3 regions of the Micromonospora sp. NPDC005413 genome follow, and region 3 is predicted to be linked to each of the others. Evidence: riboswitches for the same ligand, from Rfam matches in the RefSeq annotation. Region 3 holds a riboswitch; each other region holds the start of a gene.
What was found. A riboswitch is a leader RNA that binds a small molecule or an ion and turns the genes downstream of it on or off. The one in region 3 is predicted to bind S-adenosylmethionine.
Positions count from the first base shown of each region.

Region 1: it holds a riboswitch for S-adenosylmethionine, as region 3 does, so the genes downstream of both, ABZS37_RS06915 (ABC transporter substrate-binding protein) here and ABZS37_RS10530 (aminotransferase class V-fold PLP-dependent enzyme) in region 3, are expected to answer to the same signal.
Region 2: it holds a riboswitch for S-adenosylmethionine, as region 3 does, so the genes downstream of both, ABZS37_RS23140 (hypothetical protein) here and ABZS37_RS10530 (aminotransferase class V-fold PLP-dependent enzyme) in region 3, are expected to answer to the same signal.

Region 1 is NZ_JBEXEV010000003.1:238,752-248,368, forward strand. Features, by position in the region: gene corA (magnesium/cobalt transporter CorA) at 1-970, opposite strand, end outside; gene ABZS37_RS06910 (amino acid transporter) at 1,276-3,225, shown strand; SAM riboswitch class IV at 3,312-3,423, shown strand; gene ABZS37_RS06915 (ABC transporter substrate-binding protein) at 3,699-4,586, shown strand; gene ABZS37_RS06920 (amino acid ABC transporter permease) at 4,632-5,411, shown strand; gene ABZS37_RS06925 (amino acid ABC transporter ATP-binding protein) at 5,408-6,154, shown strand; gene ABZS37_RS06930 (Na+/H+ antiporter) at 6,183-7,757, opposite strand; gene ABZS37_RS06935 (BTAD domain-containing putative transcriptional regulator) at 7,868-9,617, opposite strand, start outside.
Region 2 is NZ_JBEXEV010000025.1:36,384-46,000, forward strand. Features, by position in the region: gene ABZS37_RS23125 (AIPR family protein) at 55-2,211, shown strand; gene ABZS37_RS23130 (DEAD/DEAH box helicase family protein) at 2,208-5,387, shown strand; gene ABZS37_RS23135 (serine/threonine-protein kinase) at 5,504-7,081, shown strand; SAM riboswitch class IV at 7,165-7,285, shown strand; gene ABZS37_RS23140 (hypothetical protein) at 7,313-7,915, shown strand; gene ABZS37_RS23145 (hypothetical protein) at 8,090-9,067, shown strand; gene ABZS37_RS23150 (GIY-YIG nuclease family protein) at 9,027-9,617, opposite strand, start outside.
Region 3 is NZ_JBEXEV010000006.1:70,108-79,724, reverse strand. Features, by position in the region: gene ABZS37_RS10535 (FUSC family protein) at 1-543, shown strand, start outside; gene ABZS37_RS10530 (aminotransferase class V-fold PLP-dependent enzyme) at 564-1,814, opposite strand; SAM riboswitch class IV at 1,885-2,005, opposite strand; gene ABZS37_RS10525 (PrsW family intramembrane metalloprotease) at 2,029-3,507, shown strand; gene ABZS37_RS10520 (hypothetical protein) at 3,561-3,728, opposite strand; gene ABZS37_RS10515 (co-chaperone GroES) at 3,807-4,145, opposite strand; gene ABZS37_RS10510 (AI-2E family transporter) at 4,251-5,615, shown strand; gene ABZS37_RS10505 (ATP-dependent DNA helicase) at 5,782-7,983, opposite strand; gene ABZS37_RS10500 (DUF402 domain-containing protein) at 8,087-8,593, shown strand; gene sigJ (RNA polymerase sigma factor SigJ) at 8,618-9,580, opposite strand.

The DNA of each region.
Region 1 (9,617 bases), on a different contig from region 3:
GCCAGTTCAACTCCGGCATGTGGACGAAGTTCATCCCGTAGACCGTGCCGATGAGCGTGGGAGCGAACAGGATCGCCGCCCAGGACGAGACCTTCTTCAGCTCCTCGTTCTGCGCGTAGCTGGCCGCGGTGAGGCTGCGCATCTCCTCGTTCTGCTGCTGCGAGACCAGGGTGGCGTTGACGGTGAGGATGTTCTGCAACAGGTGCCGGAAGCCGTCCACCCGCTCCACCACCTGGGTCAGGTGGTCGGTCACGTCACGCAGGTAGCGGCGCAGTTCCTCGTCCGTGCTGGCGCTGCCGGCGCCGTCGGCCAGCGCGCCGAGCACGATGAGCAGCGGGCGGGCGGCCCGCTGGAACTGGATGACCTCGCGGCTGAGGCCGTAGATGCGCCGGCTGGCGTTCGGGTCACCGCCGAACACCTGGGTCTCAATCTCGTCGATGTCGTTCTCCAGCCCGGCCACCACCGGCGCGTACCCGTCGACAACCTCGTCGAGGATCGCGTACAGGACCGCCTCCGGACCCCGGGCGAGCATCTGCGCCTCGGTCTCCATCCGCCGTCGCACCGCGGCCAGGTCGGGGGCCTCACCGTGCCGGACGGTGACCACGAAGCCCGGCCCGATGAACAGGTGCAGCTCGGAGAACTCGACCTCCTCCCGCAGGTCGTCGTAGCGGGCGGCGCGCAGCACCACGAACAGCGTGTGCCCGTACCGTTCCAGCTTGGGCCTCTGGTGGGCGTTGATCGCGTCCTCGACCGCCAGGTCGTGCAGCCGGAACTCCCGGGCCAGCGAGGTGACCTGGTCGATGTCGGGCCGGTACAACCCGATCCAGGCCATCGCGCCGTCCTGGTCCTGCAGGCAGCGGTACGTCTCGGCGAGGCCGGACGGTGAGGCGAAACGGTGCCCTCGGATGTAGACCGCGCTGTCCACCAGGCCGCCGGCGGGCGCAGCGGGCGACTCCGTCGGTGGCGGCACGCCAACCCTTGTCTCGGACTCGTCGAGTTGGCGGCCGAAACCACCACCCGGGCGAAACCGACGGCCGCCGACCATGACCCACCCCCCCTTCCCGGGGCCGCCCGTCCGGCGGCCTCCCGGCCCACACGGGGGCAGGTCGGGGTGGGCGCCGGGAGGCGCTGCTTCCCCCCTGCCTCCGGCCCGAAACCCCGACGCGCCACTCGCCCGGACGCCCACAGCGGGCGGGTTCCGCGCACCGGCGGACGGGTGCCGGCCCGCCGACGGATACTCGCGGTGACCATGGGCGGACGACGGGGGTAGCGCCGATGGAGGTCGACAGGCGCGCCGGCCGGCGGACCGACCGGCTGCGGAGCTGGCTGCTCGACGACCGGTCGGAGCAACCCGTGCCGCAGGGCCTGCACGTCCGCCCGCGGGAGCAGCGGCACCACCCGTGGTGGAAGGTGATGTGCCTGACCGGCGTCGACTACTTCTCGACGCTCGGCTACCAGCCGGGCATCGCGGCGCTGGCCGCCGGGGCGCTGTCGCCGGTGGCCACCCTGGTGCTGGTGTTGGTGACGCTGCTGGGCGCGCTGCCGGTCTACCGCCGCGTGGCGGTGGAGAGCCCGCACGGTGAGGGCTCGATCGCGATGCTGGTACGCCTGCTGAGCTACTGGCCGGGCAAGCTGCTCGTGCTGGTGCTGCTCGGCTTCGCGGCCACCGACTTCATCATCACCATCACGCTGTCCGCGGCCGACGCGACCGCTCACCTCGACGAGAACCCGTTCTGGCCCAGCGGCCTCAAGGGCCACGAGGTCCTGCTCACGCTGCTGCTCGTGGCGCTGCTCGGCGCGGTGTTCCTCAAGGGATTCGGCGAGGCCATCGGGATCGCCGTCGTCCTGGTCGCGGTCTATCTGACGCTGAACGCGGTGGTGATCGCCGACGCGCTGTGGCGGGTGGTGACCCATCCGAGCGCGGTCGGGGACTGGACCACCACGCTGACCACCGGGCACGGCGATCCCCTGATGGTGGTCGCGCTGTCCCTGCTGCTGTTTCCGAAGTTGGCGCTGGGCCTGTCCGGTTTCGAGACCGGGGTGGCGGTGATGCCACACATCCGGGGGGACCGTCAGGACTCGGAGGATCGGCCGCTGGGCCGGATCCGGGGCGCGCGTCGGCTGCTCACCACCGCCGCCGCCACCATGAGCGTCTTCCTGATCACCAGCAGCGTGACCACCACCGTGCTGATCCCGCCCGAGGCGTTCCAGCCGGGCGGCCCGGCGAACGGTCGGGCCCTGTCCTTCCTGGCGCACCAGCACCTCGGCCAGGTGTTCGGCACCGTGTACGACCTGTCGACCATCGGGATCCTCTGGTTCGCCGGGGCGTCGGCGATGGCCGGTCTGCTCAATCTCGTACCGCGTTACCTGCCCCGCTACGGCATGGCGCCGACCTGGGCGCGGGCCATCCGGCCGCTGGTGCTGGTGTTCACCACGGTGGCGTTCCTGATCACGGTCGTCTTCCGGGCCAGCGTCGACGCGCAGGGCGGCGCGTACGCCACCGGGGTTCTGGTGTTGATCACCTCGGCGGCGACAGCGGTGACCCTCGCGGCACGGCGGCGCGGGCAGCGGGGGCGCACGGTCGCGTTCGGGACCATCGCTGTGGTGTTCGTCTACACCACAGCGGCGAACGTGGTGCAACGTCCCGACGGTGTGAAGATCGCCGCCTGCTTCATCGGTGGGATGATCGTGGTGTCGGTGCTGTCGCGGGTGATGCGGGCCTTCGAGCTGCGGGTCGACCGGGTCGACTTCGACCCGGTCGCGACGGCGTTCATCGCCGAGCGGAGCGAGCGTCGGATCCGCCTCATCGCGCACGAGCCGGAGCGGCGCGACCTCACCGAGTACCGCGACAAGCTCGCCCAGACGGTGGCGGACAACGACTTCCCCGACGACAGCGACGTCATCTTCGTCGAGGTGCAGGTCACCGACCCGTCGGACTTCGAGACCGGCCTGCTGGTGCGCGGCAGCGTGGCGCACGACCGCTTCCCGGTGCTCAGGCTTGCCAGCTCCTCGGTGCCGAACGCGCTGGCCGCCATGCTGCTGGAGATCCGCAACCGCAGCCGGCGGCGCCCACACATCTACTTCGAGTGGACCGAGGGCGGCCCGACCCGCAACGTCCTGCGCTACCTGGCGTTCGGGCAGGGCGAGATCGCCTCGGTCACCCGGGAGATCCTGCGCCGCCAGGAGCCCGACCAGACGCGCCGCCCGCACGTGCACGCCGGTTGACCTGCGGGCCGCGCGTCGGGCGCGGACGGTGAGCGTGGTCATATCGACTGGACGATCGACGGACCTCTGCTGCTAGTCTCGGCGCAGGTCATGAGTGCCAGCGCAAAGCCCCGGCTCGCTGGCCGGCAACCCTCCTCCGCGGTGGGGTGCCCCGGGTGAAGACCAGGCACCGGCACGACGTCGGTGCAAGCGTGGCCTGGCACCCAGGTCAGCACAGACCCGGGAGAGCCATGCGCATCCTCAGCACCGCCCCACCGACCGACGTCGCGGAACTCCCCGCCGGTTGGCCTTCGCCCGCACTGACCCGGCGACGGCACGTGGACATGATGCGAATGTGCAGCGCCGCCTGTCGTCGCGGCACCGCGCACTAGCGCACCCCTCTTCCCGAAACCTCCCCAGCGGTACGCCCATCGGGCGCACCGTCGGCGGCGCACGCCCGTGCGCGCCGAGACGCAACCCTTTCGGAGACACCCGTGCGATTCCTTCCTGCCCTGACCCGCGCCGCTGCCCTGGGCGCGGCCACGATCCTGGCCGCCACCGCGCTCACCGCCTGCGGCGGGGACAGCTCGTCCGACACCACCGCCAACCCGTACGGCCTGGCCCAGCCGGGCGTGCTGCGCGCCGGCACGCTGACCGACGCACCGCCGAACGTGTACCTCAAGGACGGCACGTTCACCGGCTTCGACAACGACCTGCTGACCGCGGTGGCCGGGAAGCTCGGCCTGAAGGTCGAGTTCGTCGGCACCGACTTCTCCGCGCTGCTCTCCCAGGTCAACAACCGCAAGTTCGACGTTGGCAGCTCCTCGATCACCATCACGGAGGCGCGGAAGAAGACCGTCGACTTCGGCAACGGCTACGACTTCGGCTACTTCGGCCTGGACGTCCCGGCCGGCTCGCCGATCACCGGCTTCGACCAGCTCGCCGGCAAGCGGGTCGTGGTGGTCCAGGGCACCGTCCAGGACGACTACGCCACGGGCAAGCAGCTCGACCCGGTGCGGGTGCCGGACTACAACGGCGCGATCAACCAGCTCAAGGCCGGCACGGCCGACGCGTGGATCGCTCCGGCGGAGATCGGCGAGAAGTCGGCCGCCGACAGCAAGGGCAAGATCACCGTGGCGGCCAAGCAGCTCAGCCCGGCACCGACCGCGTACGCCGTCGCCAAGGGCAGCGACAAGCTGCGGGAGGCGCTGAACAAGGGTCTCGACGAGGTCATCGCGGACGGCACCTGGAGCCGGTTGCAGGCGCAGTACTACCCGGGCCGGCCGGTCCCGGAGGACTTCAAGCCGGGCAGCGGCACGGTGGCCGTGCCGTCGGCGTCCGCGTCGACTGTGCCGTCGGCGTCCGCGTCGACCGCGTCCTGAGACGTACCCGGTGACGAGCGAGCAGGGCGGTAGGAGAGGCGACCGATGGATCCGTTGAGCACCATGTGGGAGACCTTCTTCGACTGGGACGCGATGCGCGAGGCGCTGCCCGAGATGCTGACCGTCGGGTTGCCCAACACGCTGATCCTGGCGGTCTCCGCCGCCCTGCTCGGCTCGGTGCTGGGCCTGCTGCTCGCCGTCGCCGGCATCTCCCGCAGCCGGTGGCTGCGCTGGCCGGCGCGGGTCTACACCGACGTGTTCCGGGGGCTACCGGCCGCGGCGACGATCCTGCTGATCGGCGTCGGGCTGGCCCCACTGGGCATGCGGGTCTGGGGACCGGACCCCTACCCGCTGGGGATCCTGGCGCTGTCGCTCATCGCGGCGGCGTACATCGGGGAGATCTTCCGCTCCGGCATCCAGTCGGTGGAGGCCGCCCAGTTGGAGGGAGCTCGCGCTCTCGGCTTCTCCTGGGCCGACGCGATGCGGCTGGTGATCATTCCGCAGGGCATCCGGCGGGTGCTGCCGGCCTGGGTGAACCAGCTCATCGCGCTGATCAAGGACTCCAGCCTGGTCTACTTCCTCGGCCTGGTGGCCAGCCAGCGGGAGCTGTTCCGGATCGGGCAGGACTACGCGGCCACCACCGGCAACGAGTCCGCGCTGCTGCTGGCCGGGCTCTTCTACCTGGCGCTGACCGTGCCGCTGACGCACGTCGTCAACTGGATCGACCGGCGGCTGCGCCACGGTCGGCCCACCGCCGCACCGGCCGACGAGGACGACGACGACACCGCGCCGGCGCTGCCCGCCGCGACGGAAGGGAACCGATGACGACCACCGGCACGACCACCTCGGTCAGCCTCGACGTCCGCGACGTGCACCTCGCCTTCGGGCCGAACCGGGTGCTGCGCGGCGTCGACCTCACCGTGCCGCGCGGTGCGACGGCCTGCGTGATCGGCCCGTCCGGGTCGGGCAAGTCCACCCTCCTGCGCACCATCAACCGGCTGATCGAGCCGGACCGCGGCGACGTGCTGCTGGACGGGCGCAGCGTGCTGGGCGACGACCCGGACGCGCTGCGGCAGCGGGTGGGAATGGTCTTCCAGCAGTTCAACCTCTTCCCCCACATGAGCGTGCTGCGCAACGTCACCCTCGCGCTGCGCCGACTCCGCAAGCTCGGCGAGGACGAGGCGGAGTCCGTCGCCCGTGCCCAACTGGAGCTGGTGGGGCTGGCCGGAAAGGCCGACTCCCGGCCCGCGCAGCTCTCCGGCGGTCAGCAGCAGCGGGTGGCGATCGCCCGGGCGCTGGCGCTGCGGCCCGAGGTGATGCTCTTCGACGAGGCGACCTCGGCGCTCGACCCGGAGCTGGTCAAGGGCGTCCTCGGGGTGATGGCCGACCTGTCCGCGGCAGGCATGACCATGGTGGTGGTCACCCACGAGATGGGCTTCGCCCGGCAGGTCGCCGACACCGTTGCCTTCATGGACCGTGGCGTGGTGCTGGAGGCTGGGCCGCCCGAGGCGATCTTCGAACGGGCCGAGCACCCTCGGCTTCGCCGGTTCCTCGCCCAGGTGCTCTGAGCCGCGCCGGCAGGAAGGCCGCTGGCGATCATTCGTTGGGCCCGCGTCCCAGCAGCCGGATCTCCTCGTTGTCCAGAGCTTCCTGGAGCTCTTGCAGCACGAGGTCGTCGATCTCCCGGTTGTCCCGCAGGCGGGTGACCTCGCGCCGTTTGTGGGCGAGGACCCTGAGGCGCAGTTGGCGTTCCAGGCGGCGTTCCTCGCCGGTACACCCGCTGCTCTCGTTGACGTCCTCCAGGTGCCTCTGGTATTCGGCTCGCAGCCGACGCACCGACTCCTCCTGGGCACCGATCTCGGCGGCGACCTGGGGCAGAACGGCCAGGCCCGCCTCGGTGGCCCGCCGCCGGGCCTGCCGGGTCTCGTCGCTGCGTTCCGGGTCGCCGACCAGCCCTGCCCAGCGCACGACCAGCGGCAGGGTGGTGCCCTGGATGAGCATGATCAGAACGATCACCAGCGCGGTGACGAAGATGATCAGATCGCGTTCGACCACCGGTCGACCGGCGACCGTCACCGTCGGGACGGCCAGGGCGGCGGCGAGCGACACGGCCCCCCGGAAGCCAGACCAGCCGGCGACCGTTCCCACCCGCCAGATCGAGGGACCTCCGCCGTCGTCCACCATCCGGCGGCGCCGCAGCCTCGCCGATTCCGCGGTCAGGTAGATGAAGAGCAGCCGAGTGGCGATGACGACCAGGGTGACCACCAGCACGATCACCAGAGCCCGCTGCGGCGAGGTGCTGGTGACGCCCCGCACCGCCCGGGGTATCTGCGTACCGAGCAGAACGAACAGCCCGCCGTTGATCAGAAACGTGGACAGGTCCCAGAACGCGTACGCCAGAACCCGGGACCGGGCGCGGATCACCCGTGGGCCGGCGTAGGCCAGCACCAGGCCGGCGACCACCACCGCCAGCACACCGCTGGCGTGCACCGAGTCGGCGAGCAGGAAGGCGCCGAACGGCGTCAGCACACTCAGCGCGCCCTCGCGCAGCGGATCGTCGAGCCGCTTGCGGATCAGCACCACGGCGCCCCCCACCAGCAGGCCGGCGAGCACGCCGCCGACGCTGGCTCCGACAAACTCCTCGCCGATGCCCAGCACGCCCGGCTCCGCACTCCCGGTGAGCAGGCCAACGGCCACCGCGAAGACCACCAGGGCCGTACCGTCGTTGATCAAGCTCTCGGCGTGCAGGGTGGTGAGGAGCTTCCGGGGCAGCCGTTTGGCGAGGCCGGTGACCGCGGCAGCGTCAGTCGGCGCGAGGACCGCGCCGAGCACCCAGGCGGCGGCGGGGTTCACACCGAACGCCTGCGCGGTGAACGACACCGTGACCATGGTGAGCACCACCAACACCACGGCGAGCAGGCCGATCACCGGCAGGTTGGCCCGGATCTCGCGCAGGCTGATGGTGAGGCTCTCCCGATACAGGATCGCCGGCAGGAAGATCAGCAGCACCAGGTCCGGTTCCAGGGTCAGGTCGGACAGCGGCGGCGTCAGCCCGAGCAGCACCCCGAACGCGATGAGCAGGACCGGCGGGGCGACCCGGTACCGACCGCCGAGGGTGGTGCCGACCAGGACGGTGACGCCCAGCACCACGATCAGGACGAGCCCCTCCACGGCGTACCCCCTCGATCGTCCGCCGACGGTGACATGCACACCGGTGGTCCCATCTGACCGCACCCGCCGGTCGGTTCCGACAGAAACCGGCAAGTCGCCGTGGGCAGCGGTCAGGGCGAGGAAGCTGCGGCGCGGGCCCGGGCGGTGACCGCGCGGGCCGCACGGCGGTGCCCGGCCGCTTCCTCGTCGCGGCCCAGCGCGTCGGCCAGGTCGGCGAGGTGCCCGGCCACCGGGCCAACGGTGAGCACCCCGCTGCCGGCGGCCAGTTCATCGGCGGCCGGCAGCAGCCCGGCGTAGACCCGTTCCATCGTGACCCGGTCGCCGAGGGCGCGCGCCGCCCGGCCGACGAGGCAGAGCCGCGCCTCCCGCAGCAGATCGTGCGGCCCGTCCGGAAGAGTCCGCAGGGCGGCTGCGGCAGCGTCCCGGTCGTTGTCGGCGAGGAGCAGCAGCGGCCGGACCCACGGCTCGTGCGGACCCCAGTCCAGGGCCGCCCAGTCCGCCCCGCCGGGCCCGGGGATCGGCCGGTCCGCACCGCCGGGCTGGTCGCCGCCGACGGCCTCGGCCAGGCGCAGACCGAGCAGGGCGAGCGGGAGCAGCCCGCGGGTCAGGCCCGGCATGCTGTCGGCGGTCAGCCGGTCGGCAGCCGTCCGGTACGCGTCCGCCGCCCCGGCCGACTCGCCGTCCAGCGCCAGGCGCAGTGCGGCGTACCACCGGGTGAAGACGCCGACCAGCGGCAGCTCGTACCGTTCGGCGAGGCGGTCGGCGGCGCGGGCGTGCGCATCGGCGCCGGGCCGGTCGGCCAGCGCGCAGTGTGCCTGCACCAGGACGAGGTGGCCGAGCACCTCGAAGGTCACCAACTGGTGCCGGGCGGCCAGGTCGACCAGTTCGGCGCCGATCCGGGCCCGTGCAGCGGCCAGACCGACGTGGTGGAAGGCGTGCATGAAGCGGGCGTTGAGCGCGAAGGCCAGCAGCCCCGGGTCGCCGATGGTCCGGGCGATCGTCTCGGCCTCGTCCGCCGCACGGCGGCCACGGTCGGTGGTGGTGCCGCGCAGCTCCAGCGCGAGGGTGCTCAGCAGCCGGCTGCGCTGCGCGGAGCCGGTCGAGCCGAGAGCGGTCAGGGCATGCTCGGCGGCTCGAACGATCCGCTCGGAGAGCAGGTCGTCGTCGTTGCGCGTCCAGATGGCCGGCACGTCGAAGCCGGCCAGCACCTCCTCGATCAGCCGGGGGTCGCCGGCGGACTCGGCGGCGCCGATCGCCTCGGCTCGCCGCCGCCGCGCCTCAGCCAGCCGGCCCGTCACGGCCAGCGCACGCCCCAGGCCGAGCAACGCGGTCAACCGCTCGCGCTGCTCGACCCCCTCGGCGCGGTCGTACGCGTCGATCGCCTGCCCCCACAGGCGGGCCGCCTCGTGCGGGTTACCACCCCGTTCGGCCTGATCTGCGGCTGTGCGGGCGTACGCCGCAGCGCGACCGGCAGCGACCGGTCCACCTGCGCGGAGCAGGTGGTGCGCGAGGGCAGCGGGTTCGATGGGATCCCGTTGTCGCAGCACCTCGGCGACGGCCGCGTGCCAGGCGGCGCGGCGCGGCGCGGACAGGTCGGCGTAGAGCGTGTCGCGGACCAGGATGTGGGTGAAGCGCAGCCGCCCGTCGGTCTCCCGCTCGGTGAGGAAGCCGGCCTGCAGGGCGCGGTCCACGGCGTCCAGCACCACCGACGGGTCACCGGCCAGCGTGCTGAGCACCTCCGGGTCGAGGTCCCGGCCGAGCACGGCTGCCTGCCGCAGCACGGTACGGGTCGGCGCGGACAACTGCGCCAACCGGTGCCGGATCACGTCACGCACCCCGGGCGGCACCGCGGCCAGTGCC
Region 2 (9,617 bases), on a different contig from region 3:
CGCCCGACGCGACGTGCGGCAAATGACAGTGACGGTCGGCAGTGAGGGAATTGAGTGATCGAGAAGCCCGCGGCGCCTGACGCGCTGCCCCAAGAGACGGCCCCGAAGACGCAGGTCCGACAGGTCCGGGACGCACTCCTGCGGGAATTCGACGGGCTGATCGACGTCGAGGATCTTGCCAACAAGTCAACCGTCGATCGCGAGCAGGCATTCCTGTCGAGGGCACTGGCCGCGCTGACGGTCCGCGACCTGACCGGCTGCGACTCGGTAGCCGCCGCCGAGGCGGTGATCGACGGCCGGGACGACATCGGCATCGACGCGGTGGCCATCGACAAGAACGCGTCGCATCTCTGGTTGGTGCAGTCGAAGTGGAGTGACAGCGGCAAGGGGAAGTTCGCCGTTGCCGACGCGCTCAAGTTCATTGAGGGGCTTCGCCTCATCGATGCGCGGAAGTTCGACCGCTTCAACGTCCGGTTCCAGAACCTCGCGGACCAGGTCGCCGCCGTCCTCAGCAACCGAGGGTCGAGGATCACCCTGGTGCCGACCGTGATGCGGACCGAGCCACTCGCGGACGATGTCGTGCAGCGACTCTCCGACGCGCAGGACGAGTTCAACCAGTTCGGCAACATGCTCGACCAGCGCACTTACCTGGCCCGCGACATCTGGGGGGTGGTCTACAGCGACTTCGCCGAACCGCCGATCCCGCTGACCGCCAGGATGCACGACTGGATCAGGGTCACCGAGCCCTACGAGGCATTCCAGGGGATCGTCTCGGTCGCCGACATCGCTGAGTGGTACGACACTCACGAGGACCGCCTCTTCGACCGCAACATCCGCAAGCCGCTGGGCATCACGCAGGTCAACCAGGGCCTGATCGACACGCTGACCGCCGACCCGCACAACTTCTGGTTCTTCAACAACGGCATCACCGTGCTCTGCGACACGGTGGATCCCGTGTACTTCCAGCGTGCGGCAAAGCGGGCTCCGGTCACGCTCAAGCTGGACGGGGCCAGCGTGGTGAACGGTGCGCAGACCGTCCACGCGATCCACCGGGCGTTCCGCAAGGATCCCGAGGCGATCACCGACGGCTATGTGACCGTCCGGGTCATCTCGCTCAAGAACTGCCCGCCGGGCTTCGCCGACGCGGTGACCACGGCCACGAACACCCAGAACCGGGTGGAGCGACGAGACTTCGTCGCGCTCGATGCCGTGCAGCGGCGCATCAAACAGGACTTCCTTCTCTCGCTCCAGAAGACCTACGCGGTGAAGCGCGGTGAGGAGCCCGCAGCCGAAAGCGGCTGCTCGGTGGAGGTCGCAGCCGTCGCGCTCGCCTGCGCGCACCGAAACTCCGATCTCGCGGTCCGCGCGAAACTCGGCGCGGAACTGTTATGGGAGGAAGGCTCCCAGGGCGCCTACCACCTGCTGTTCAACGCCCAGGATCAACCTTCCGCCTACCAGATCTGGCGCAGCGTCCTCGTTCTGCGGGAGGTCGACGCCACGCTCTACCGCACGGCGAAGAACCGGCAGGCGCGGGCCGAGGCGATCGTGGAGCGCGGGAACCGGCTGATTGCACATATCGTCTTCCAACACCTGGACCTCGACGGCATCGACGAGCCCGACACCGACTGGGACGCGGTCCTCGCCCAGGTGCCAGAATTGGTCCAGCGTGCCACCGACCTGCTCGTTCACCACGTCGACGCCGAGTTCAAGAAGCAGCTCGTGTCCAGCACGCTCTCCGAGCCCGAGCCCTGTCGCATCCTCGCCGGGCTGGTGCTGCGGGATCTGCGAAGCGGCGCCCCGGTTCCCGACTTGCCGCAGGAGTACCGACCGGTGCGGAACGTCCCGAGGCAGCGCAGGCGCAACGCCGTCCCCACCCTGGTCGACGCCAACCGGCTTGCCGAGGGCACGCCACTGACCTTCCGGGCTATCGGCCAGCCCGAGCGGGAGGCGATGGCCGCCTGGCTCGCCGCAGATCCGGCTCGGTCTACCGCAACGTGGGTCAACCAACGGGTGCGACCACTGCTTTGGGCGGCCGACGGGAAGCGTTACTCCCCCTCGGGGCTGGTGCAGAAGATGTGGCAGTTGGCGGAGTGGAGCAAGGCGCCCGTCGCGGCCCAGGGGCCTGCCCGGTGGTGCGACGCGGAGGGGAAGTCCCTTTGGAGGCTGGCCCAGGACAGCCGAAACGACGACGACCTCAGCGAGGACGCATGAGCGCCATCCATCATGAGGCCACCTTCGGCGACGGGATCGTCGCTTCTCTCCTCGCCGGCGGATGGGAGCTCGGCAACGCCGCCGATTACCGCCCCGATCTCGGCTTGGACACTGGGCAACTCTTCACCTTCATCGGCGCCACCCAGGCCGCCGAGTGGGAGGACGTGGCCACCTCCTACGGCGGTGACCGGGACGCCGCGCAGCGCGGGTTCGTCAAGCGCCTCGACCAGGCGATCGCCACCGACGGGCTGCTCGATGTGCTCCGTAAGGGTGTGAAGGACCACGGCGTACGCATCCGGGTCGCGTACTTCAAGCCGTCCTTCGTGGAATCGGACGAGATCCTCGCCGACTACCGGCGTAACCGGCTCACCGTCGTGCGGGAGTTGGCGTATGCCACGAAGCAGGCCGACCGGGGCAACCGGCTGGACCTGGCCCTGTTCCTCAACGGCATCCCAGTGGCCACCGCAGAGCTCAAGAACCCTCTGACCGGCTCAGGGGTCGAGCACGCCAAGGAGCAGTACCGGACCGAGCGCGACCCGACCGAGCTGATCTTCTCCCGCCGGGTGATCGCCAACTTCGCCGTCGACCCCGACCGGGTCTTCGTCACCACCCAACTGCGCGGCAAGCCGACCCGCTTCCTACCCTTCGACACCGGCTCGGAGGGCCCGGGTCGGCCGGGCGGCAAGGGCAACCCGCCGGCCACGGAGTACGGGAAGTACGCCACCTCCTACCTGTGGGAGGAGATCTGGCAGCGGGACAACTGGCTCGACCTGCTGGAGCGCTTCGTCCACCTGCACAAGGAGAAGGGTGCGGACGGGCGTACCCGAAAGTCCTTGATCTTCCCCCGCTACCACCAGTGGCATGCGGTGAAGAAGCTGACGGCGCACGCGGCGCGGCACGGGGCCGGGCACAACTACCTGATCATGGCCTCGGCGGGGTCGGGGAAGTCGAACACCATCGCCTGGCTCAGCCACCGCCTGTCGTCCCTGCACGCGAACGGTGACGTGGCCAAGCTGCACCCGGACGCGGTGCGAGCCGGCCTGCAGCCTGGCTCGCCTGTCTTCGACAAGGTCATCATCATCACCGACCGTCGGAACCTCGACGCCCAACTCCGCGCGACGGTCGGCAGCTTCGAGCAGACCGCCGGACTGGTGGTGAAAATCGACGAGAACCACGGGTCGAAGTCCGAGCAGCTCGCGAAGGCCCTCGGGCGCGAGACGGGGAAGATCGTCACCGTCACGCTGCACACGTTCCCTGCGCTTGAGGAGTACCTCAAGCAGAATCCGACCGAGATCCAGGGCCGGCGGTTCGCGATCGTCATCGACGAGGCGCATTCGTCCCAGTCCGGCGATGCTGCCGCCTCGGTCCGCGCGGTGCTGCGTGACCTGGGCCTGGACGCCGACTCCGACGACCCGGGCGCGACCAGCGCGCCGGCCGCACCTGACGTCGAGGCACAGCTCAAGGCCAACGCGCGCAAGCGGCAGCGGGCCGCGAACCTCTCCTACTTCGCGTTCACCGCCACGCCGAAGCACAAGACCCTCGAAGGTTTCGGCACGCTCGGCGAGGACGGGAAGTACCACCCGTTCCACACCTACTCCATGCGGCAGGCCATCGAGGAGAAATTCATTCTCGATCCGCTGCGCAACTACGTTACTTACAACACCTACTGGAAGCTCGTCAACGGCAACCCCGAGGAGCGGAAGGTGGACCCGGCCAAGGCGAACCCGCTGCTGGCCAGGTACGCGCTCACCCACGACTCGACCGTCGCTCAGCACGCGCAGGTGATCGTCGAGCACTTCCGGACCCACACCGCCGGAAGGCTTGGCGGACGGGCGAAGGCGATGGTAGTCACCGCGGGTAGGCCGCAGGCCGTACAGATGGCCCGGTCGATCAAGAAGTACATCGGCGACCTGGGCTACCCCGACCCGGGAGTCCTGGTGGCGTTCTCCGGCACCCTCACCTACGACAACGAGGAGATCACCGAGGCGAAGGAGAACGGCGGGCTGCCCGAGACTGCCTTGCCGAAGGCGTTCGCCTACACGCGCGCCGACGACAAGTCCGCACAGGCCGGCGGAGCCGGGCAGCCCGAGTACCGGATCTTGGTGGTCGCGGAGAAGTACCAGACCGGCTTCGACCAGCCATTGCTCACCACGATGTACGTCAACAAGACGCTGACGGGCATCGCCGCCGTGCAGACCCTGTCCCGGCTCAACCGCACCGCCGACCGCAAGAGCCAGTCCGACCTGGCGGTGCTGGACTTCGTCAACGACGCCGAGGACATCAAGGAGTCCTTCCGCCCGTACTTCGAGGAAGCCGCCACCCTGCCCTCGGACCCTAACCTGCTCTACACCGCGCAGAGCAGGGTGATGTCCGCGCCGGTTCTCGTCGACGAGGAGATGCAGGCGTTCGCGGCTGCTTACCTGGCCGCCCAGCGGCAGGCCGCCGGCAACACGGCGAAGTGGGAGAAGCTCCACGCCGAGCTGTACCGGCACCTCGATCCTGCGGTGACCCGCTTCGCCGACCTGCTCAACGGCGACGACGAGGACGACCAGGAGACAGCCGAGACCTTCCGGGCCGACCTGAACGACTACGTCCGCAAGTACAGCTTCCTCTCCGGCATCGTCACCTACATCGACGCTGAACTGGAGCGCCTCTACCTCTACGGGCGGCACCTGCTCAATCGGCTGCCCCGCGGTGAGGACGGCGGCGTGGACATCGGCGAGGTCGACCTGAGTCACCTGCGGGTGGAGAAAACCGGTGAACACGACGTCAGCCTCGTCCCCGAGGGGCCGGCTGACATGAAGGGCTTCGGCGACGGATCCGGCAGCGCCAAAGAGACGGAGAAGTCGCTGCTGTCGGAGCTCATCGACCGGTTCAACCAGAAGTACGGCACCGAGTTCACCGAGCAGGACGTCATCAAGCCCTTCAACGAGGCCCTTGCCGACCCGAAGGTGCGGCTGGCCGCCGTCGCCAACGACGAGGAAAACTTCGGCCACGTCTTCGACCCGGTCTTCGAGGACAAGATGATGGATCACTTCGACACCACGGCCGACCTGGGACGCAAGTACTTCGACCCGCAGCAGAACTTCCGCAGCTCGCTCAACCGCAGCGCCCGCAGCGCCGCCTGGCGGCTGATCCGCCGGCAGGAGGGGGTCGTCAACGACGACGCGGCCTGACCGGCCGTGCCGCCGCGGCGCCAACGTGACGCGCCGCGGCGGCAACTTCTGGACGATGATCGGTTTGACCGCAACACTGACCATCTGGCTGGGACAGTCGCAGGGGTGGAGGCAACGTGCGGACAGAGCCGATCGCCGGGCGATACGAGAGGGTCGAGGAGATCGGCTCCGGCGGCATGGGGCACGTGTGGCGCGGCTACGACAGTGTCCTCGACCGTGAGGTCGCCATCAAACTCATCCGCGTCGAGGCCGTGCAAACCCCGCAGCAGGCGGAAGAGTTCGCCAAGCGATTCCGCCGCGAGGCCCGCGTCACCGCACGCATCCAACACCACGGCGTGCCCCAGGTGTACGACGCGGTCCTAGACCGCTCCTACGACCGGCTCTACCTGGTGATGGAGTTCGTCCGTGGCACCGCCCTACGGGCCTTTATCGACCCACAGCATCCGCTGCCGGTCACCTGGGCAGCCGCTATCGCCGCGCAGATCTGCACCGTCCTCTCCCACGCCCACGCCATCCCCGTCGTGCACCGCGACCTCAAACCCGACAACGTGCTGGTCACCGCGGATGGGGCGATCAAGCTCCTCGACTTCGGCATCGCCGCCATCCTGCGCACCGACGTCACCCGCCTCACCGCAACCGGCAGCGCCCTCGGCACTCACCACTACATGCCGCCCGAGCAGATCCAGAACGCACAGGTCACGCCACAGAGCGACCTATACGCCCTGGGCTGCGTCCTGCACGAACTCCTCGCCGGGCAGCGGGTCTTCGCCGGCGGCAGCGACTTCGAACTGTGGCACCAGCACGTCACCGAGCCACCACCACCTCTGCGGACGCTCCGCCCCGAGGTGCCCGTCGCGATCGAGGAACTGGTCCTCGATCTGCTGGCCAAGGCCCCAGAGGACCGGCCGACGGACGCCTACGACGTCTACGAGCGGCTGCTGCCCTTCCTGCCCCTACCCGGAGCGGCACCGCCCGCCTCCGAGCGCGCGAGCAGCACCATGCCCGACCCAACGCTGGTGTACCGCCGACCCAACGCGCCCCGACGCCGGCCCGCGCCCGACCCCGTCGTCCCGGCGCCGCGCAGTGGCACGTCGAGCGCCGATCCGGCGGCGATTCTGCGGACCGAGGTTCGAGACGCGATCAAGGCCGCCGTTGCCCAATCCGATGAGCTGCTGGACGACGAACGGTTCGCCCAGGCTGCCGAGGTGCTCGAGGGCGTGATCGGCCCCGCCAGCGAGGCGCTCGGTGCTGAAAGTCCACGCGTGCTCGTTCTGCGATCACGGCGAGCGGCCATTCTCATCATCGGCGGGGACTTCCGGCGCGCGCTGCCGGAGTTCGACGCCCTCGCCGCCGCGTACACCCGTACCGCTGGCCCCACCAGCGAGGACGCCTTGGAATGCCTCCGGCAGGCAGCCCATTGCCGGGCGGAACTCGGCCAGGCCACTACAGCCCTGCGCCAGTTCCGGCAGGTGCTGACGCACGTACGTGCCGCCTCCGGCGACGTCTCCCCCACGGCTCTCGACCTACGTTTCAACATCGGCATACTGCTGGTCTCCGAAGACAAGCCCGCCGAGGCCGCGGACGAGCTGCAACCGCTGCACGACGACCTCTGCGTGGTCTACGGCCCAGACCATGAGCTGACCCGGGAAGTCGCCGACCTGCTTGCTCGGCTCCGACTCGCCGCCGACGGATAGTTCCGCCACCGCCGTCTGCTCAGGTCTCCCCCGCGTGTTGGCCGGGGTTGCTCCCGGCCTCGATGATCTCTATGCTTCCTGGGCGTCAAGAGTGGTCAGCGTCAAGCCTCCCGGCTTGCTGACCCGGCAACCGCGCCACCCGCGCACGGTGCCCCCGGGGGAAGACCAGGCCGACCGCAAGCTGCGGTACGGCAAGAGCGGGTGCCTCGGGCACCGGAGAGCGAGTTCACCGTGCCATTCGAAGAGCTGGACCTGGCCGCTTTCGCGGTCTGCCTGACCTGCGGGCACCTCCGCGACGGTGCCCCGCGCGAACAGCGGTGCCGCTGCCAGCCACGTACACCGGAGTGGGAGCGGCAGTGGCAGGGCCAGGACATCCCCAGTGACCTCGCCCTGTGCCTGTTGTGCGTCCGAGAGACCGTGACCACCCGAACCCGGTGGTCGTGGCTGGCCTGCGAAAGCTGCCGACACGTCTCGCAGGTCGTCGGCGAATGGTACGGCCACCGCGCCGCACTGCCGCTGGGCCGGCACTCGATCATGAACGGCGACGTGGTCCAACCGCAGACGGCCACGACCACCGTGGTCGCCGCCTCGCTGGTGGCTTCCGCGCGGCGTGGTAACGAGCTGCGCGAGTGGCAGCAGGTGGAGTTCGACCGGCTCGCCGAGCCACTACGCCCAGTCGGACCAAGTGTGCCGCTGGTCGAGTGGCAGCGACGGTGGCCGCCCTCGCTCGGAGCAAGCGTCGACGCTTTCGAGCGCTACGGCGTCATGCCCGTCCCCAACGACCTCAGCAGCCTCCGGCAGGCGCAGAACGAATTCTTGGCCACCGCTCGTTGATCGCCAGTCCAGCCGGCTGCTGTTGGTGGTAACCGATCTCGCCAACAGCAGCCGGCTGGTCATCGCCCATCGACGGTCCGGTGATAACGGGCAGCTCGGATGCCACGCCGTTCGATAGCATCCGGCCATGATGGACAGTAGCGGGCAGCGACGTCGGTGCCCAGTGGTCGAAGCATGACCATCATCAGTGGTTGGCCGGCGCTGACCGTGGCATTGAGCAACAGAGCCTCGCCAGCGAGATTGTTCATTCAGGAGCGGTTCGGCCGCTGGCAGGCCCTGCAGGCACGGTATCGGGAATCCGTGGGCTCCCTTGTCGTGCCTGGGAGTCAGGCGAACCCTGGCACCATCGGCTCGGCCTTCGACTGGATGGTGCGCTTCATGGTGCATCCCAGGCCGGACCTGCGCTTGGCGCTGCTCGGCGCGCGCACTCCCCCGCTCCGGCACGCGGTCCACGAACTGGCACGCACGCTGAATTACCTCCAAAGCGGCGACAGCATGGGGACCTCCCGGTTCACCGGGCCGGCCGCAGGCAGCGAAGCCGACCATCGACTCGTTGCCCGGGCCTGCTGGGCGCTGGCGCTCCTCACCGACCTGTACCGGGTCGGTCCGACACCCGGATCCCCGTTGATGGCCCTGGCCCCAAGGTCCATCACCGCCGAGAAGCTACTTGATCTCGCCCCATCCGCGGCCCTCGACGAGCTCCAGGCTCTGCGCGCCTTCGCCGAGCGGAGCCTCCTGCCGTCCCTGTCGGCGCGGCATGGCGCTTGGGCCCTCGGGCCGACCTTCGCCGGATCATCGCTGATGAACGCCGACGCCGACCTGATCGCCGCAGGTCTGCTGCTCGAACTCAAGACGGGCCTCGGCAGCAAGCGCCGCGATGGGACGCGGCGGTCAGCATTGGAAGCGCCGACCATCATGCAGCTGCTCGGCTACGTACTGCTGGACTTTCCTGACGAGTTCGCCATCGAAGCCGTCGGCGTCTACAACGCCCGCTACGCACACCTGACGACGTGGCGCCTACCGGAACTCCTGGCTGAGTTGGCGGGCCGGCCCGTTGATCTAAGGGAGGAACGTGTGGCCTTCCATCAGCTGCTCGCCAGGGGCGATCACGTTAGTCCTCACGTCGGAGACCATCTATGTAGCCCTGGATGAGGGCGGACGCGTCGCGGAAGTCGAGGTCGAAGAACTCGCGGTCCTTGCGGACCCGGTAGTGCGCCAATCGATCGTGCAGCTCGGCCTCTACCGACGGAGCATCCGCGACCACCCACAAAGCGCGCACGCCATACGGGATAACAACGCCGGTCGCCCGGTTGATCTCCCTCACCCTCTCCTCGACGGTCCGCTCTGTGTAGCCGATCTTCAGCATCCGAGGTTGCTCGCGAGTCGACAGCACGTAGATGTAGCCATCTCCTGGCGTTTCACGCGGCTGTTCCCCGACAAGTCCGGCCAGATGGACCTGCACGACAGCGTCAGTCAGTAGCGTGAGCTGCATCGCAGCGGTGGCATCGTCGCCATCCCTGATCGCGCTCCGTAGGCGACCGAGCGCATCACCAGCTTGTAGGCAGCGCTTACGTCCGGGGCGGCCCAGCTGTTGCCACACGGTGAACCAGTCCCACTGGTCCTGCCGGTGACAGCGCGAGTAGAGCCCTTTGACTTCCGACAGGGCCTCCAGCAGTGAGGCGTTGGACTCAATCGGGTCGTT
Region 3 (9,617 bases):
AACAACAAGGAGGAGTTGGCCACGTTGGCCGAGGCGATCGAGGGGGCCAAGGAGACCTCCACTCTCTCCCCGGCCCGCTGGCATCGGCGCGACGAGCTCACCCACTACGCGGAGGCGGCCGACCCGATCGACCGGGCGATGCGCAACACCGGCACGCTGATCCGCCGGGCCGTGACGCTGATCGAGGACGAGGAGCCGGTGCCCGATCCGATGCCGGACGCGATCGGCCACCTCGCCGAGTCGGTCCGGCTCCTCAAGCACGAGTTCGCCGTCGGTGAGGAACCGGAAAAGTCCAGGGAGCGGTCCCTGCGGGCGGTCAGCGAAGCCGGCCGGGCGTATGGCGCCGGGGTCGGCTTCTCGGGCAGCGTGGTGGTCGCCCAGATCCGGACCACTGCGAGCGACCTGCTGGTGGCCTCCGGGATCGAGCAGGAGGAGGCGAACCGGTGGATCCGTACCGCCTTCGGGGAGCAGGAGCGGCCGGTCGGTGAACCGGCCGAGCCGGGCGAGCCGCCGAAGCCGCCCACCGCCCCACCGGTCGGCTGACCGGGGCGCCTCATCCCAACTCAGCCCAAGGTGGCGAGCGCGGCGAGCAGCCGGTCCACCTGAGCGACGGTGCTGCCCAGGCCGATGCTGGCGCGCAACGCGGTGGGCGGCAGGTCCCGTCGGCCGGTTCGCCCCGCCGCCTCGGTGAGCAGGCGCCGGGCCAGCGGGTGGGCGCAGAACAGCCCGTCGCGTACGCCGATCCGGTGCTCGGCGGCCAGCCGTGTGGCGACGTCGGCGGAATCCCACCCGGCGACCACGAACGAGACGATGCCGACGCGCGGCGCGTCCGGGCCGAAGGTGCGCAACTCCACCACGTGCGGCAGGGCGGCGATGCCGGTCCGCAGTCGGGCCAGCAGCGCCTGCTCGTGGGCGGCCAGCGCGGCCCGGTCCGCCTCGTCGAGCGCCGCGCACACCGCGGCCAGTGCCACCGCGCCGAGCAGGTTCGGGGTGCCGCCCTCGTGCCGTGCCGTGCCGGTCGCCCAGGTCACGTCGTGCGTGGCTGGCCCGACGTTGCTGGTGGCGCCGCCACCGGCCAGGTACGGCGGGGCGGCGTCCAGCCAGTCCGCGCGGCCGATCAGCACCCCCGCACCGAACGGCGCGTACAGCTTGTGGCCGGACACGGCCAGGTAGTCGACGTCGAGCGTGAGCAGGTCGACCGGGGCGTGCGGGGCGAGTTGCGCGGCGTCGAGCACGATCCGGGCCCCATGCCGGTGGGCCACCCGGGCCAACTCGGCGACCGGCCACCGCTCGCCGGTCACGTTGCTCGCACCGGTCACCGCGACCAGCACCGGCAGCGCCGGGCTGCTGCCCCGGCGCAGCTCGGTGAGGGCGGCGGCGAGGTCGCGTACCGCCCCGTCCGGGCCGGTGGGCACCGGGAGCCGGACGGAGCCGCGCGGCCAGGGCAGCAGGTTCGCGTGATGCTCGCCGGCGAAAGTGACCACGGTCGTGCCGGCGGGCAGCGCCCGGGCCAGCAGGTTGAGCGCGTCAGTGGTGTTGCGGGTGAAGATCACGTGATCGTCGGCGCGGGCGCCGAAGAAGTCGCCGACCGTCTGCCGGGCCTGCTCGTATTCCAGGGTGCAGCGCCGGGACAACGCTCCCGCGCCACGGTGCACGCTGGCGTACCAGGGCAGCAGCTCAGCCACCGCGTCGGCGGCGGCCCGCGCGCACGGCGCGCTCGCCGCGTAGTCCAGGTTGATCTCGCCCGGTACGCCGAGGACGTCGAGCGGCCGCGACGAAGCCGCTGCGGGCGCGGTGTCGAAGCGGGTGGGCAGCGAGGGAACGAGGGTGACGGACACGCCGGAACCTCCGGGGTCAGGGACCCCGGGTGCACAGTCGGGACGGGGTCCGCGCTTGCCCAGCGCACCGATCGGGCTGGGCCCGGTCATCACCCGGGGCACCCCACCGCGAACTCGACGAGGGTTGCCGGCCAGCAAGCCGGGGCTTGATGCTGGCGCTCGTGACCAGCCAGCAGCATAGCGGCTGTGGATGCGAGCGGACCAGCCGGCAATGGATGGCTACGCTGACCGCATGGCCGACACCCCGCCCGGTTCACCGCTGCCGTCGTCGCCCGCACCCGCAGCCCCGCCCGTCGGCGAGGCGCCCCGGATGCCGCTGCGCCGACTGGGCTGGCGGCGGTTCCTGGTGCTGGCCGGGGTGGTGCTGTTCATCGCCGCCTGCGCGGTGTTCATGGTCTTCACGCTGGGCCAGTCGCTCGGCCTGCAAGCCCTGCTGATCGGGGTGGTCGCCGCCATCCTGCCGGTGCCGGTGCTGGTCGCCTGCTTCCTCTGGCTGGACCGGTACGAACCGGAGCCGCTCAAGTATTTGATCTTCTGCTTCGCCTGGGGGGCGTTCGTCTCCACGGCCGCCTCGCTCACGGTGAACGAGTTCGCCGCCAACCGCTTCGCCGACTGGGGCCTGCCGTCCGCGCTCACCGGGGTGCTGGTCGCGCCGTTCATCGAGGAGCTGACCAAGGCCCTGGGCCCGATCCTGCTGCTGGTGTTCCGCCGCCGGGAGTGGTCCGGGATCACCGACGGCCTGGTCTACTGCGGGCTCTCCGCCGTCGGCTTCGCCATGGTGGAGAACATCCTCTACCTGGGCGGGTACGGCTTTGCGGCCGGCGCCGACCGGTACGGCCCGGCGACCGGCGCGCAGCAGGTCATCGCGATCTTCATCGTACGGATCCTGCTGTTCGGGTTCGCCCACCCGCTTTTCACCTCGATGACCGGTGTGGGGCTGGGCATCGCGGCCCGGACGGCAGACCGGCGGGTCCGGGTGCTCGCCCCGATCGGCGGCCTGCTGCTGGCGATGATGCTGCACGGCACGTGGAACCTGCTGCCCACGCTGACCCAGGCCACCGGCGAGGCAGTGATCATGCTGTACGGCTTCCTGGGCCTGATGGTGCCGGTCTTCTTCGGCATGGTGGGGCTCGCGGTGTGGCTGCGCGCCTGGGAGGGGCGGCTCACGGAGCGGACACTGCCGGACTACGTACGCGCCGGCTGGCTGAGCCCGCCCGAGGTGGCCGCCCTGAGCAGCCTCGGCAGACGACACGCGGCCCGCAGTTGGGCCCGGCGGGTGGCTGGGGACGCCGGGGCGCGGGCGATGCGCGGCTACCAGTTCGCCGCCACCCGGCTGGCCCTGCTGCGCGACGGGACACTGCGCGGCCTGGACCGCAAACCCGCCGATCAGGAGCGGACCGCCCGCGAGGAGCGTGAGTTGCTGGACGCGATCAGCGCGTACCGGTCGTTCTTCGTGGGTCGGGACCCGCAGGCCCCGGTCGGGGTCTGGGACGGCAGCCGCTACCACCTGCGCTTCCCGGACGGGACCCAGCGTCCGGTCGCCGCGCCGGACGAGCCGGTGGTGCCGATCCCGGTGGTGCTGGCCCCTGCTCCGCCTCCGATGGGCTACGCCCCGCCCGGCTGGCCCGGCCTGCGGCCGGGGGCGCCCTGGCCGCCCGGTCACCCCTGACGGCTGGCGGCTTACTGCTGGCGGCTTGCGGCTCAGGTCATCAGGGTTGCGGCTCAGGTCATCAGGGTGGTGAGGAAATCACCGAAGCCCTGGAACATCGCGATCAGCGCGGCACCGATCGCCTTGAACATCTGCGCCGCGCCGTCCGGCCGGAAGGCCATGAAGTAGATCAGGAACGCGACACTGCCCCAGGTCAACAGCTTCTTCACGAATACTGGCATCGTCCCTCCCCAGGGCCACGGTCGCCGGATGGCTTCCCGTCGTGCGGCCGGGCAAACGGCGCGCCTGGGGGAGGTGCGTCAGAGGTAGAGGCCGGTGGAGTCGTTCTCGATCCGCTCGGCGGCCACGGCGTGCACGTCCCGCTCCCGCAGCAGCACGTACCCGCGGCCGTGTAGCTCGACCTCGGAGCGGTCGTCCGGGTCGAAGAGCACCCGGTCGCCGGAGACGATGGCACGTACGTTCGGCCCGACCCCGACCGTGGTGGCCCACGCGAGGCGCTTGCCGACCGCGGCGGTCGCCGGGATGACGATGCCCGCGGTGGAGCGACGTTCGCCCTCGCTGCCCTCCATACGGACCAGCACGCGGTCATGCAGCAGACGGATCGGCAGGCCGGCGTCGAGATCGTTGTCGGCGGTCACGCCGCAGACGCTACCGTGCGGCCGACGACGGGCTGCCGGTGGTTACGCCGGAGGTGCGCGGGGCAATGTGTGGCGGAACTGCCCTACGGTGTCGGGAACGGACGTATGCTGTCCGACCTGTCGTCGTGGGCGGACCATTTCTTCTGCCAGGAGGTGCGCTTGAGCCGCTTCGAGCGAGTACGCGGGCGGCTCCGCCGTGCCTACCAGTCGGGACGGGAGTCGGTCCGCGCCGACGAGAGCTCGTCGAATGACGCGCTGAGCGACGTGTCGGAGTCGGCCCAGGTGGCTTCGCCAGCCGTGCCGGGGCCGACCGCACCGCCGACGGCCACGGTCGTCGGCGCGGAACCTCCGGTGGACCTGCACAGCTCGACCTCCAGCCGGGACGACGCCGACGTTCCGCACGGGCTGCGGATCGCCGCCGCGTGGTGCTGGCGCCTGATCGTGATCGGTGTGGTGGCCTGGGCCCTGCTCAGGATCGTCGGCACGATCAAGATCGTGATCATTCCGCTGGCCATCGCGCTGCTGCTCTCCGCGCTGCTCGCGCCAGCGGTGGGCTGGCTGTTGCGGGCTCGACTGCCCCGGTCGCTGGCGACGGCGGTGGTGCTGGTCGGTGGCCTGGCCGGGGTGATCGGCACGCTGACGCTGGTCGTCAACGAGTTCATTCGCGGTGTGCCGGAGCTGAGCGAGAAGTCCTCGGAGGGCGTCCGGCAGATCCAGAACTGGCTGAAGACGGGCCCGCTGCACCTCTCCGACACCCAGCTCAACCGTTACATCGACGAGGCGCAGGGCTGGATCAACGACAACACCTCGAAGTTCACCAGTGGTGCGCTGAGCACCGCCGCGACGCTGGCCGAGGTGCTGACCGGCACGCTGCTGGTGCTCTTCGCGACGTTCTTCTTCCTGCGTGACGGCAACCGGATCTGGCGTTTCCTGGTCCGGCTGCTGCCGGTGGCCGCCCGGTGGAAGGTCGACGACGCGGGCCGCGCCTCCTGGCAGACGCTTGTCGCCTACGTCCGCGCGACAGTGCTGGTCGCCTTCATCGACGCGGTCGGCATCGGCATCTTCCTGGTCGTCTTCGACATCCCGTTCGCCTTCCCGCTGGCCGCGCTGGTCTTCCTCGGCGCGTTCATCCCGATCGTCGGTGCGGCGCTCTCCGGTGGCGTGGCGGTGTTGGTGGCGCTGGTCGACAGCGGCCCGGTCACCGCGTTGATCATCCTGGGCGCCGTGATCGGTGTGCAGCAGATCGAGGGGCACGTGCTCCAGCCGCTGATCATGGGGCGGGCGGTCGCCCTTCACCCGCTCGCGGTCATCATCGGCATCGCCGCCGGGGTCGTCCTCGCCGGCATCACCGGCGCGCTGGTCTCGGTGCCGCTCATCGCAGTGCTGAACACCGCCGTCCGCCGGCTGGCCGCCCGAACGGTCCCGGACACCCCGCCCGATGCCGTGGTCGTCGCCGCACAGGCGCCCTGACACACCGCGCGGCGCCGTCGTCGCGGTGAAGATCGTGCAGTTTCCTGGAAAGAGTGGCCTCCCGCTGACTGGAGGCCACTCTTTCCTTGATGTTGCGCGATCTTGGGAGAGTGGATGTTGCGCGATCTTTGGGGGCGTGCAGCCGGGACGCCGGCAAGGACCCGCGTCAGGAAGTGGCTAGGCGTTGCAGGGCGCCACGGGCCACCTCGGGACGGGTGGTGTACCAGAACGGCGGCAGCGAGCGGCGCAGGAACGGCCCGTAGCCGCGGGCCGTCTCCAGCCGGGAGTCGAGCACCGCGACCACGCCCCGGTCGCCGTTCGCCCGGATCAACCGGCCCACGCCCTGAGCCAGCCGCACCGCCGCGATCGGCACGCTGACCGCGGCGAAGCCGGAGCCGCCGCCCGCGTCCACAGCGGCGGCGCGGGCGGCGGCCAGCGGCTCGTCCGGGCGTGGGAAGGGCAGCCGGTCGATGACCACGAGCTGGCACGCGTCACCCGGCACATCCACCCCCTGCCAGAGCGACATCACCCCGAACAGGCAGCTGGCACGCTCCTCGCGGAATCGCCGGACCAGCAACGGCAGCGACTCCTCACCCTGCAGCAACACCGGCAGGTCGGTCCGCGCGCGCAACAGCTCCGCCGCCTGCTGCGCGGCCCGCCGGGAGGAGAAGAGCCCGAGAGTACGACCACCGAGTGCTTCGACCAGCGCGAGCAGCTCCTCTCCGGCAGCCTCGGGCAGCCCGGAGACGCTGGGGCGGGGCAGATGCGCGGCGACGTACAGGATGCCCTGCCGGGCGTAGTCGAACGGCGACCCCACGTCCAGCGACCGCCAACCCGGACCTTCTGTCGCCGGGACGGTGGCACCCGGAATGGCGTCGGCGGCCAGCCGTCGGCCCGGCGTCTCGGCGGCCGGGCGACCCGGGCCGGTGCGGGCGGCCAGCGCGGCGGCAGCCGGAGACGCCGGAACCGGCGGCGCGTCCAGCCCGAGGGCGCGGGCCACCGTGTCGAAACGGCCGCCCAGCGCCAGGGTCGCCGAGGTGGCGACGACGGTGCGTTCGTCGTACAGGTGGGTGGCGAGGGTGCCGGCCACCGACAGTGGCGCGACCACCAGCGCCCGCCGGCTGCCGCTGTCGTTCTTCTCCACCCAGGCCACGTCGTGGTCGGCCTCCTCCAGCAACCGTTGCGCGGTGGTGGAGAGCTCGTCCAGCGCAGCCTTGGCCTGCTGCTTGCGGACCGGGTCGGAGTCATCGGACTTGATCTCGCCGATCGCGTCCAGCGCGGAACGGGTCGCCGCGTCGAGCAGCGTGCACGCCTCCCGCAGTGGCGTCGGCAGCCCGGCGGTGAGCCGCCCGGCCGGCGCCTCGGCCAGCCCGACCGCGAGGGCGTCGCCGGCGGCGGTGAGCGCCTCGGCGGTCTCCGGCCGCAGCAGAGGGCGGGCCCGCCGGGTGGACCTGTCGATCAGATCCGGCACCAGCTCCGCCTGGGCCGCGGAGGAGACCCGGTCGGCCAGCTCGTGTGCCTCGTCGACGATGAGCAGCTTGTGCGGCGGCACGATGTGCCGGTCGGCGAGCATGTCGACCGCGAGCAGGCTGTGGTTGGTCACCACGATGTCGGCTTCACGGGCCCGGGCCCGCGACGCCTCGGCGAAGCACTCCTGCCCGAACGGGCACCGGGTCGCCCCGACGCACTCCCGGGCTGGCATCGACACCAGCCGCCAGGCCTGATCGTCGACGCCCGGGTCCAGCTCGTCCCGGTCGCCGGTGGCCGTCTTCTCGGCCCAGTCGCGCAGCCGTTCGACCTGCTTGCCCAGCCGGCCCGCCTCACCGAGCCACTTCGTCCCCCCGCCGGGACGAGCGGCCGGGGCGTCGAAGAGGGTGTCCTCCGGCTCCTCCTCGGTGGAGTTGTCCAGGCGGGCGAGGCAGAGGTAGTGGTGGCGCCCCTTGAGCACCGCGAAGGTGGGCCGGCGCCCGAGCAGCGGCTCGACCGCGTCGGCCAGCCGGGGCAGGTCGTGGTCGACCAGCTGGGACTGCAACGCCAGGGTGGCGGTGGAGACCACCACCGGGCCGTCCACGGTGAGCGCTGGCGCGAGGTAGGCCAACGACTTGCCGGTGCCGGTGCCCGCCTGCACGAGCAGATGCTCGCGGCCGGCCACGCACTCCTCGATCGCGGTGGTCATCTGCTGCTGGCCGGGGCGTTCCGCGCCGCCGGGCACCGCGCCGACCGCCGCCGCCAGCAGCTCCGTGCCGCTGGGCCGGGCACCCCGCCGCCGGCTCCCGGCACGGGCCGACGGGGTGGCGGAACCGGTGGCGGTGCGGGGCGGAGTCACCGTGCGACGGTACCCGGCGCCGCAGACACCGGCCGCGCCCATCCGCCGCGTGGCGCGATGTCGGCCTGGCCCGGTCGGCGTGGTCGGTGCCGTCCGGTTACGGCCGCGCTACGACGCGTGGGCAGTATCGGTTAGGGTGCGAATCATGCCGAGCGACGTGGTCCGAGTGATCTACCGCAAGTACGACGGCAGCGCCCACCGCGACTACCCGGCCCGTCGCCTCACCGAGGACGACCTCGGCGTCTGGCTCGGCGTGCCCGAAGGCACCCAGTCGGTCTACCACGGCCGGCCGTCGGTGGAGAAGATTCCGTTCGTGCTGCTGGTGCCGCATCGCTCCTGGTGGACGGCCATGTTCAACCCGCCGCCCCGCACCAGCGAGGTCTACTGCGACATCACCACCCCGGCCCACTGGGAATCCGAGGACACCGTCCACCTCATCGACCTGGACCTGGACGTGGTCCGGCGTCGGGCCACCGGCCTGGTGGAGCTGCTTGACGAGGACGAGTTCGCCGAGCACCGGGCCCGGTTCGGCTACCCGGACGACGTGGTGGTCGAGGCCGAAGCGGCGGCCCACCGGCTGTTCGGGGCGCTCGGCGACGGCAGCGAGCCGTTCGCCACCTCGTACCGCAAATGGTTGGCCCTGGTGGTCTGACGCCGCACGCCCGGCCGGGCCGGCTCACCAGCGCGGTGGCCAGCGGTCGTCCTCACCCAGCGGCGGCAGGCCGGCCAGTTTCTCCGGATTGGACTGGTTGTAGATGGCGGTGATCCGCCCCTGGTCCACCGCGAATGCGGTCACCAGGCGCATCGGCCGCCCGTCGCTGTGCACCGTCTCCGTCTGTAGGCCGAGCACGCCGTCGACCAGCACCGGCCGGGCCCCCAACCGCTGGGCGTACCGGCCGGCCTGGCCGAGCACGCCGAGCGCGAAGCGGCCCACCGCGTTCGCGCCGACCACCGGCCGGCGGGCCGTGGGGAAGTGCCCGCCCGAGTCGCCGACGAAGACCACGTCCGGCGCGAGCACCTGGAGCAGTTGGTCCAGCTCGCCGGACTCGGTGGCGGCGACGAACGCTCGGAGCACCCGGCGCTGCTCGGCCGGGTCCGCGGTGTGCCGGGGCACGTCCGGCGCGGTGACCGCCCGACGTGCCCGGGAGGCGAGCTGCCGGGCGGCCACCTCGGTGGTGCCGAGCACGTCGGCGACGCGGGCGAACGGCACCGCGAACACGTCATGCAGCACGAGGGCGACCCGCTGCTCCGGTGCGAGTCGCTCCAGCACCACCAACAGCGCCGTGCCGACCTGGTCGGTGCGGACCGCCCGCTCCGCCGGGTCGGGCGCGTACCCGTCGGTCGGCGGCGTGCCCAACGGGCTCACCACCGGCTCCGGCAGCCACTGCCCGGGGTACGCCTCCCGACGGACCCGGGCGGAGCGGAGCACGTCCAGGCAGATCCGCGCACAGGTGGTGGTCAACCACGCGGACAGCTCACGGATCTCGGCGCGAGCCGCTGGGCTGGCGAGCGCCCCGGCGTAGCGCAGCCAGGTCTCCTGCACCGCGTCCTCCGCCTCGCTGCGGCTGCCCAGCATCCGGTGGGCCACCGCGAGCAGCCGGCTCCGCTCGGCCTCGAACTCCGTCGCCAGGTCCCGCACGACCCACCACCCTTTCCGGTCGGCGCCGTCCTGGCGT